2 regions of the Rhizobium sp. IY2 genome follow, and region 1 is predicted to be linked to the other one. Evidence: riboswitches for the same ligand, from Rfam matches in the RefSeq annotation. Region 1 holds a riboswitch; the other holds the start of a gene.
The links. Region 1 has a riboswitch for thiamine pyrophosphate ahead of thiC (phosphomethylpyrimidine synthase ThiC). Riboswitches for the same ligand answer to the same signal wherever they lie in the genome.
Positions count from the first base shown of each region.

Region 1 (4,185 bases):
AGATGTTCCTTGGGCGTCACGTAGCAGAGCATGGCGGTGCCAAACCAGCCGATCATCGCAGCCCCGATGCCGGACGTGATGTGGTCATAGCCCGGCGCGATATCGGTGGTTAGCGGTCCGAGCGTATAAAAAGGCGCCTCGCCGCAGACCGCGAGCTGCTTGTCCATGTTTTCCTTGATCTTGTGCATCGGCACATGGCCGGGACCTTCGATCATCACCTGGCAATCCTTCGCCCAGGCGATTTTCGTTAACGCGCCGAGCGTTTCCAGTTCTGCGAACTGCGCCGCATCGTTGGCATCAGCGATCGAGCCTGGCCGCAGGCCATCACCGAGCGAGAAGGAAACGTCGTAAGCGCGGCAGATGTCGCAGATCTCCTCGAAATGCTCGTAAAGAAAACTCTCCCTGTGGTGGTGCAGACACCACTTGGCCATGATCGAGCCGCCGCGGGAAACGATGCCGGTGACGCGATTGACGGTCAGCGGGATATGGGCGAGCCGCACGCCCGCATGGATGGTGAAGTAATCGACGCCCTGTTCTGCCTGTTCGATCAGCGTATCGCGATAGACCTCCCAGGTGAGGTCCTCGGCAATGCCGTTCACTTTTTCGAGTGCCTGGTAGAGCGGCACGGTGCCGATCGGTACCGGCGAATTGCGGATGATCCATTCGCGGATATTGTGGATGTTGCGGCCGGTCGACAGGTCCATGACCGTGTCGGCACCCCAGCGGATCGCCCAGACCATCTTCTCCACTTCCTCCGCCATGGAGGAGGTGACGGCGGAATTGCCGATATTGGCATTGATCTTCACCAGGAAGTTCCGGCCGATGATCATCGGCTCGCTTTCCGGGTGATTGATGTTGGCAGGAATGATCGCCCGGCCGGCGGCGACCTCCTGGCGGACGAATTCCGGGCTCACATGATCGGGAATATGGGCGCCGAAGCTTTCGCCATCGCGGCTGATGGCGTCCGCCTGTGCCTTGCGGCCGAGATTTTCGCGGATGGCGATGAACTCCATTTCCGGGGTGATGATGCCGGCGCGTGCATAGGCGAGTTGGGTCACGGCATTGTCTCCCCTCGCCCGCAGCGGCTGGCGCTTGGCCGGAAATTCCGGTGTCAGCCGCTCGCCGCTGACAAAGCCGTTATCTTCGGGACGCACATGGCGGCCTTCATAGGCCTCGACATCGCCGCGGGCGAGCACCCAGCCGCGACGGAACTGTGACAGACCCTGCTCGATGCGGATATCGGCGCCCTCGACAGTATAGGGGCCAGAGCAATCGTAAACGACGACAGGCGGCTCGCCCGATGTCGGATGGACGCTGATTTCGCGCATCGGCACGCGGATGTCGGAGTGTATATCTCCGGGGATGTAGACTTTCCTCGATGCCGGCAGCGGGCCGGTGGTGACGGTGGGTGTGAGGTTCGTTGCGGCAATGGTCATGGTTTGAGGCTCCAAGTTGCAATTGGAGACCCAGTCAATCAGCCGGAATGATGGAAAGACGCCGGCATGGAATCCACGCGGGAATCCGAAGCCTTCGAGCGCTTGCACCGTCCCTACGCCAGTATGAACTGGATCAGGTTCAACGGGTCACTGCGCCACAACAGGCAAAGCCATATTGTCCAGCAGTATCTCAGCCCCTTGCCGGGACTCCCCTGGTGAATGTCGCAAAGACTATGTCCTGGGCTGAGTTCGTGTCAACCGTGGACCTCCGTCGTCCGGCTCTTGGGCGTGTTTTGATGTGGAAGCCGGGCAGATGATTGAATGTGGAAGAAGGATAGCGCGGAACTTCCAAATTCTCGCCTTGAACGGGATCGAGCGACCAGCCACCCAATCTGGTCGGCGAAGATCGCGCCATCGGTCGTCAGCGACACTTGGCGCGTGGTCCGCACGAAGAGTTGCACGCCCAGATCTTCTTCCAGGGCCGCAATCACCCGGGTGACGGCTGCGGGCGTCATATCGAGTTCGCGCGCGACCTGCGCGAAGGTCCGCTTCTCCGCGGCCAGCAGGAACGTTCGAAGCAGCTTGTAGTCGTTCATCGATTATTTCACCAACGGCAGCCCGGGCAGCAACCGTCTCGTTACGCAAGTCTGCGCAACTCGTGGTGGCAGTGCTAGGCCTGCCTCAGCCAGGTGGGTGCCGCCTTGCTATATACCCCACTACATGCAGCCGCAACGCATGCGGCAATGCCGCCGAAGTAAAAGCGCCGACCGGTTATCCCCGGCCCGTAATGGGCATATTTGCCCGAGTTCGTCAGTATGGTTTTCGCAAGGGTGGGAATAATCGGATCAGTGATCATGCACCAGCATGTGTCCGTCACGAACTCCACCCCGAAGCGTTCGAGGGCCGCTATCAGCCCGGCTTCGTTGGCCTTATCGTGCGTTGCGCGTCCGCAGGTAACCACCATCGCCACATCCACGTGCTTCTTTCGACCGCTGCACAGGGACGCGAGCCTCTCGATTTCGCTGATCGAGAAATGCGGATTGCCGAGCGAGACGAGATCGACGCGCTCGTCGTCGGCGCTGTTGAGTTCCTCCCAACTCGACGCGAGTTCCTCGAGCCGAAGATCGATCGAAGGGACGCTGATGTCTGAGGGGACAACGGCATCCAGCGTCTTTGCCTCGGGCGTCACCCCCACGATGTGAAACATCGGTGCACTGGAAACGGTCGCAAACGCGGCGCCGAAGGCCTTGAGATCGTCATTGGTTGGGCCGGCCTGATCAAGACCGGAGACGACAGGGATAAGGTTCGATGCCAGCGCACCAATGTGATAACCGAGCAGCGGATAGAAGCTATCGTCGATGTTTTCGATATTAGCGACACTGACGACCAACCCGGCTTTGCGATTGATGTCGATGTGTGGGCCTGCCAGCGGCGCGCGGCCGGTTAGTGCGATGCAAATGTCGAGAAAGTCCGGATATTTCATTGTCCGCGCACCAAGAACGCTGTTGGCGTAGATGACGGCATTCGATTCTGCCCAGGCCACCTGCTCGCCGATCTTGGGAGCCGTCTCGAGCAGATAAGGCGCGCAGGTGAAGGTCGGCCGCGCCCCCATCTCGACATAGACGTCACCCAACTGACTGGCCGGCTCGCCAAGAACGGGATCAATACCTTGCGAGCGCCAGCGTCGATGATCGACCGAAATCGAGTTGAGCGTTGTCGGCACCACAACACACCCGCCCAGGTCCCGCAGTTTTTCGGCAAACAAAAGCGAGCCCGGTCCGGTGTAAATGCAGCCGTCGACGTGGACCTGTGAGACATCCATCAATTGTGTGGCGCCCTGCAGTTTCGCCATTCGCAGGATTATGCGGATCGCCGCTTGTGCAGCCTTGCCGTGAGCACCAGCCAGATAAGCTCTATCCCGCTCCGACAATGCGACTTCACCGAAAAGATGGCCTGAGTCTTTGCTGTGCGACGGAATGGCGTCCATTGCCAGCCCGTCGGTGGAACAGGCAACAACGTTTCCGTCGATTTCGACAAATGCCGAACTCACCACCTTGCGAAAATTCTCGGGCGTGAGCGTTACAACGGGAATAGATTGACCGAATACCTCCTCGGCGATCACGACACCGAGCGTGAGGATATCCTCCTCTCGCTCGAACAACATCGCTTTGGGACCATTGCCATTGAGCAGCAGTTCCAACATCACGCCGCTGCCAGAGCAGGACCCCCTGCCCCCCGGGATCGCGAGGATATGGTCTTTGAGACAGCGTCCGCTCAAGGGGTGATGCCGATCGATCACCTCGCCGGTCCAGGGATCGACCCCGCCCCAGAAACTCAGTTCCAGATCGCTTGCAACAACATTGCCCGAAGCCTTGCCGTGCACGTACGCCGTCCCTGCGAAAATCAGTCCGTCAACAAGGTTGACCATCCGTGAGCCTTTCAAGGTGGGTGGCTTTGCAAGCAGAGTCGTTCGAATCTGGGGCTAGCGCGATCGCGCCATCGGTAATCGAGACGGGCCCCGCTCTCTACCGGATTAAGGCGGCCTTCGCAAAACGCAGAATATGCCTGAGTATGCTGCGGGTGGATATCTGTTGCCGGCCCGCCCCAGCTGTTCCAGTTCGTGCAGAAAGTGACCGAGGGCGATCTTAGGATTTCCACGACGCTTTACGCATACCGCTGACGCGCCAGCCAGACCGTGCGCCCGCCACAATCTGGGTCTTCCGCAACATGGGCAACAACGTCAAAGCCA
Region 1 is NZ_JBLKNU010000002.1:427,639-431,823, reverse strand. It holds gene thiC (phosphomethylpyrimidine synthase ThiC) at 1-1,436, opposite strand, end outside; TPP riboswitch at 1,529-1,660, opposite strand; partial or broken gene ACMUVN_RS10725 (LysR family transcriptional regulator) at 1,826-2,032, opposite strand; gene ACMUVN_RS10720 (aconitase X) at 2,107-3,864, opposite strand; gene ACMUVN_RS10715 (class I SAM-dependent DNA methyltransferase) at 4,101-4,185, opposite strand, start outside.

Region 2 (4,185 bases), on a different contig from region 1:
TAGATCAGTACAATAGCATATTCGCACAAGCGAATTGGCCAAAATGACGAAATGCCAAAAAAGGTCCAAGCAAATCAGCAGATAAGCTGACCGCCATTGATCTCGATCACCTGGCCGGTAATGTAGCCCGAGAGGGAGGGAGCCGCCAGGAACAGATAGGCGGGAGCACAATCCTCCGCCGTGCCGAGCCTTTGCAGGGGGATGGATTTTCTTGTCTGCTCCAGCTTTTCGCGGGAGGAATAGCGCTCATGGAAATCCGTCTCGATCGTTCCCGGTGACACGCAATTGACCCGGATTCCATCCGGTGCGAGCTCACGGGCAAGCGCCTTGGAATAGGTCGCAACGAAGGCTTTCGAGGCCGAATAGATCGAGGAACCGGGGCTGCCGCCGGTCAGCGCCGAAATCGAAACCGTGTTGACGACAGCGGCGCCTTCAGCCGCCTTTAATGCCGGCAACAGTGCACGTGTCAGCGCCACCACCGATGTCTGGTTGAGCCGCACGATCGCCTCATATTCTGCGTCGGTGAGCGTGGCCGCGGGAAACCGGCCAAGCATGGTGCCGGCATTGTTCACCAGCACATGCACCCTGTCGAAGAAGGCGAGAACGTCTTCGGCAAATTGCGCCGCCCCACCGGCCGCCGAGAAATCGGCGTGCAGCAGCAGCGCCCGTCTTTCGGATTCAGCCGTCAGCAGGAAATCCGGCAGCTCGCGTCCCGGCTTGCGCCCGGTATGGACGATCACTTTTGCGCCGCAGTCCAGGAACTGCCGGGCCACTTCGAGGCCGATGCCGCGGCCGGCGCCGGTCACGACGACATTGCGATTTTCGAACAGTCTGGGATGAAACACGAAGCCGTCCTCCTCGCGGACAGTGCCGCCGGTTGCGTCACTCGCCCTTAACATATGAGCGCGCCGACCGAAAGAAAGGCAGGTACCGATCTTTCCCGGGAGACACAGCCAAGTCCCCCCTCTGGGGAAGGGCTCTAGCTCTCTGTCTCCAGAAGCCGCGCACCCGACCCCTCTTTGCCGAGCCGATCGCAGGGATTGCGCAACGGACAGCTTTCGATCGACAGGCAGCCGCAGCCGATGCAGCCGGTCAGACGGTCGCGCAGCAGGCTCAGCCGCCTGATTCGCGCGTCGAGATCATCCTTCCAGCGCGCCGACAGTACCTGCCAGTCGGCGACGGTGGGCGTGCGTCCCTGCGGCAGCGACTCGAACGCCGCCTGGATTTCCGAAAGCGGAATGCCGACACGCTGCGCCACCTTGATGATGCCAAGCCGGCGCAGCACGTCACGACCGTATCGCCGCTGGTTGCCGCGGGACCGGATGCTCGAGATCAGCCCCTTGGTCTCGTAGAAATGCAGCGCCGAGACGGCAAGGCCGCTGCGCTCCGCCACTTCGCCAACCGTCAGAAGTCTGCCGAGCGGCGTTGCAGGAATCGTATCCATCGGCTCTTGACCTCAATATTAGTTGAGGTTTTATAACCCGTGCTTCGATAATCGTAAAGTCCAATCGCGACAAGGAGCAACGCATGAAAACACCCACCAGGCTGGCGGTCATCTATGGCAGCACGAGAGAGGGCCGCATCTGCGACCGGGTGGTCAAATGGCTGACGCAGGAGCTCGTCCGCTTCCCGCAATTTGATATCGACATCATCGACCCGCTCGATTTCGCGCTGCCGGTAAGCCGTGACATGGCACACCCCGAAATCGACAGGCTCGCCGGGCGGCTTGGTATGGCCGACGCCTTCATCATCGTCACCCCGGAATACAATCACAGCTTCACGGCCTCGCTGAAGTCGATCATCGATTTCTTCTTCGAGCCCTGGCAGGGCAAACCTGTCGCCTTCGTTTCCTATGGCGGCATATCGGGCGGCCTGCGCGCCGTCGAACAGCTGCGCCTCGTCTTTGCCGAACTCCACGCGGTCACGATCCGCGATTCGGTGAGCTTTACAGCACCTTGGAACCGCTTCGACACCGAGGGACGGCTCGACAATCCCACCGACGCGATGCGTCTGCTCGACCGGATGATGGCAAGGCTGGAATGGTGGACACGGGCGCTCGTCACTGCCCGCAGCGATTGCCCCTATGCCGACATCGCCGCCTGAGGCAGCAAGCTCCGGTTCCGTTCCCGGCAGGTACGGAACCTCGAGGGACACCCGGGCAGGACCTCCGTCCGGGTGTTCTCAACAGTAAGGCATATCAGGCGATACCGGGCATGGCAGGCTCATCCCGACCGCATGGACGGGTTCGCAACTTTGCAGTTGCGGGGAGAAAACCCCGGTGATAGTTTCCGCGCCATTAACGGGGGAGCTCTGTATTGCCGGGGCTGAGATGTGAGGTGCAAGCCTCTGGACCCTTCAAAGCTGATCTGGGTAATGCCAGCGGAGCGAGGTTCAGATGTTTTCAGGCGCACAAGTGTCACTCTATCCGATGTCCGGCGATTTCGTCGGCATCATTCTCGATGCCGTCAAGGCGCTCGATCCCTATCGCGACCGGCTGCGCATCGAGACCGATGACATCTCTACGCTGCTGGTCGGCCCGCCTGACATTCTTTTCGCCGCCATGCACGATCTTTTCGTCACCGCCGCAAAGACCGGCGAACATTGCGTGCTGTCCGCCGCCGTGTCACGCGGCTGCCCCGGTGAGCCCGACGAGGCCATCTGCGGCGTCAACCCCTCCTCCGGCCAGGCAGAGCCGCTTGCTGACCGTATAGCGGCCGCCCTTGCCGCCGTTGAAATCACCGCCGAGACCGGACAGCCGACCGCTGCCCAATTCTCGCTCTACGTCATGGGAACCGGCACCCATATGGACGAGATCTATGGCTGCATCGACTTTCTCAAACGCTCCGGCACTTTCGACCGCGCCAAGAATTTCTGCACCAGGCTTTCTGGCGATGCCGGCGCCGTCTTCGCAACCATTCGTGAGGCCTTCTATCGCTTCGGCGACCCCGAGGGGCATGTGACCCTCGATATCACGGTGTCAGCCAATACAGCGCCGCGCGTCTTTTCAGACGCGCAAAGGACGCTGTAACACTTTAAATTGCTGCATAATTTTATCCTTAAATCGATTCCGATTTAAGGAATTATGCAGTGCCCGACGAAAGCCTGAAATCGAACGCCGATGACACCGCTACCACCACTGGGTTCGCGCCTTACCGCGCTCCGCGCCGCTGTCTACCGGGGCATACCTGCCCTGCTCGCCGGCTGCGCCTTTTTGGCGGCATGGGAACTCTATGTCGATCTTTCCGGGATCAAGCCCTCCATCCTGCCGGCGCCGTCGCGCATCGTCATCCAGGGCTGGCTGAACCGCGAGGCGCTGATATCAAACACCTGGCCGACGCTCGGCGCGACGCTTGGAGGTTTCGCGCTGTCGCTTGCTTTCGCCTTCGCAGCCTCCATCCTCATGGATTTCGTGCCCTTCATGCGCCGGGCATTGCTGCCGATCTTCATCGCCAGCCAGACCCTGCCGCTGGTGGCGATCGCGCCCCTCGTCGTCCTCTGGTTCGGCTTCGGCCTGCTGCCGAAAGTGTTGCTGGTGGCGCTCGTCACCTTCTTTCCGCTGCTCGTCGCCCTGCTGCAGGGCTATGAATCGACCGACCGCGACATCGCCGAATTGCTGAATTCGATGAAGGCGAGTCGCTGGCGGATTTTCTGCCTGGCCCGGCTTCCCTCCTCGCTGCCCTATTTCTTCGCCGGCCTCAGAATCTCGATCACCTATGCCGTCGTTGGCGCGATTTTTGCCGAATATGCCGGCGCCGCCCGCGGCCTCGGCATCTATATCCTCAACGCCAAGAACAATTTCCGTCCCGATCTCGTGCTCGCCGCCGTCGTCGTCAGCGCCGTGCTCACGCTCGGCCTCTTCGGGCTGACGCTGTTGATCCAGCGCCTCGTCATGCCCTGGCAGCCAACCGGGGAGCGGCGCCGATGAGCGATACAATGGTTGAACTCGGTAGTATCTCGAAGTCCTTCGACGGCATGAAGGTGCTGGGCGACATTTCGCTCACCGTCGCAGACGGCGAGTTCGTTTCGATCGTCGGACCGTCCGGCTCCGGAAAATCGACGGTGCTGCGGCTGCTGACACAGGCGCTTCGACCCGATTCCGGCACCATGCTTTTCAACGGCGTGCCGCTGGAACAGGCACCGCATTCCTTCGCCTTCATGCCGCAGCGCGATGCGCTGATGCCCTGG
Region 2 is NZ_JBLKNU010000004.1:401,892-406,076, reverse strand. It holds gene ACMUVN_RS17730 (SDR family NAD(P)-dependent oxidoreductase) at 75-899, opposite strand; gene soxR (redox-sensitive transcriptional activator SoxR) at 980-1,444, opposite strand; gene ACMUVN_RS17720 (NADPH-dependent FMN reductase) at 1,528-2,103, shown strand; TPP riboswitch at 2,292-2,405, shown strand; gene ACMUVN_RS17715 (YkoF family thiamine/hydroxymethylpyrimidine-binding protein) at 2,396-3,028, shown strand; gene ACMUVN_RS17710 (ABC transporter permease) at 3,119-3,925, shown strand; gene ACMUVN_RS17705 (ABC transporter ATP-binding protein) at 3,922-4,185, shown strand, end outside.
Region 2: another riboswitch for thiamine pyrophosphate. It lies ahead of ACMUVN_RS17715 (YkoF family thiamine/hydroxymethylpyrimidine-binding protein); the one in region 1 lies ahead of thiC (phosphomethylpyrimidine synthase ThiC).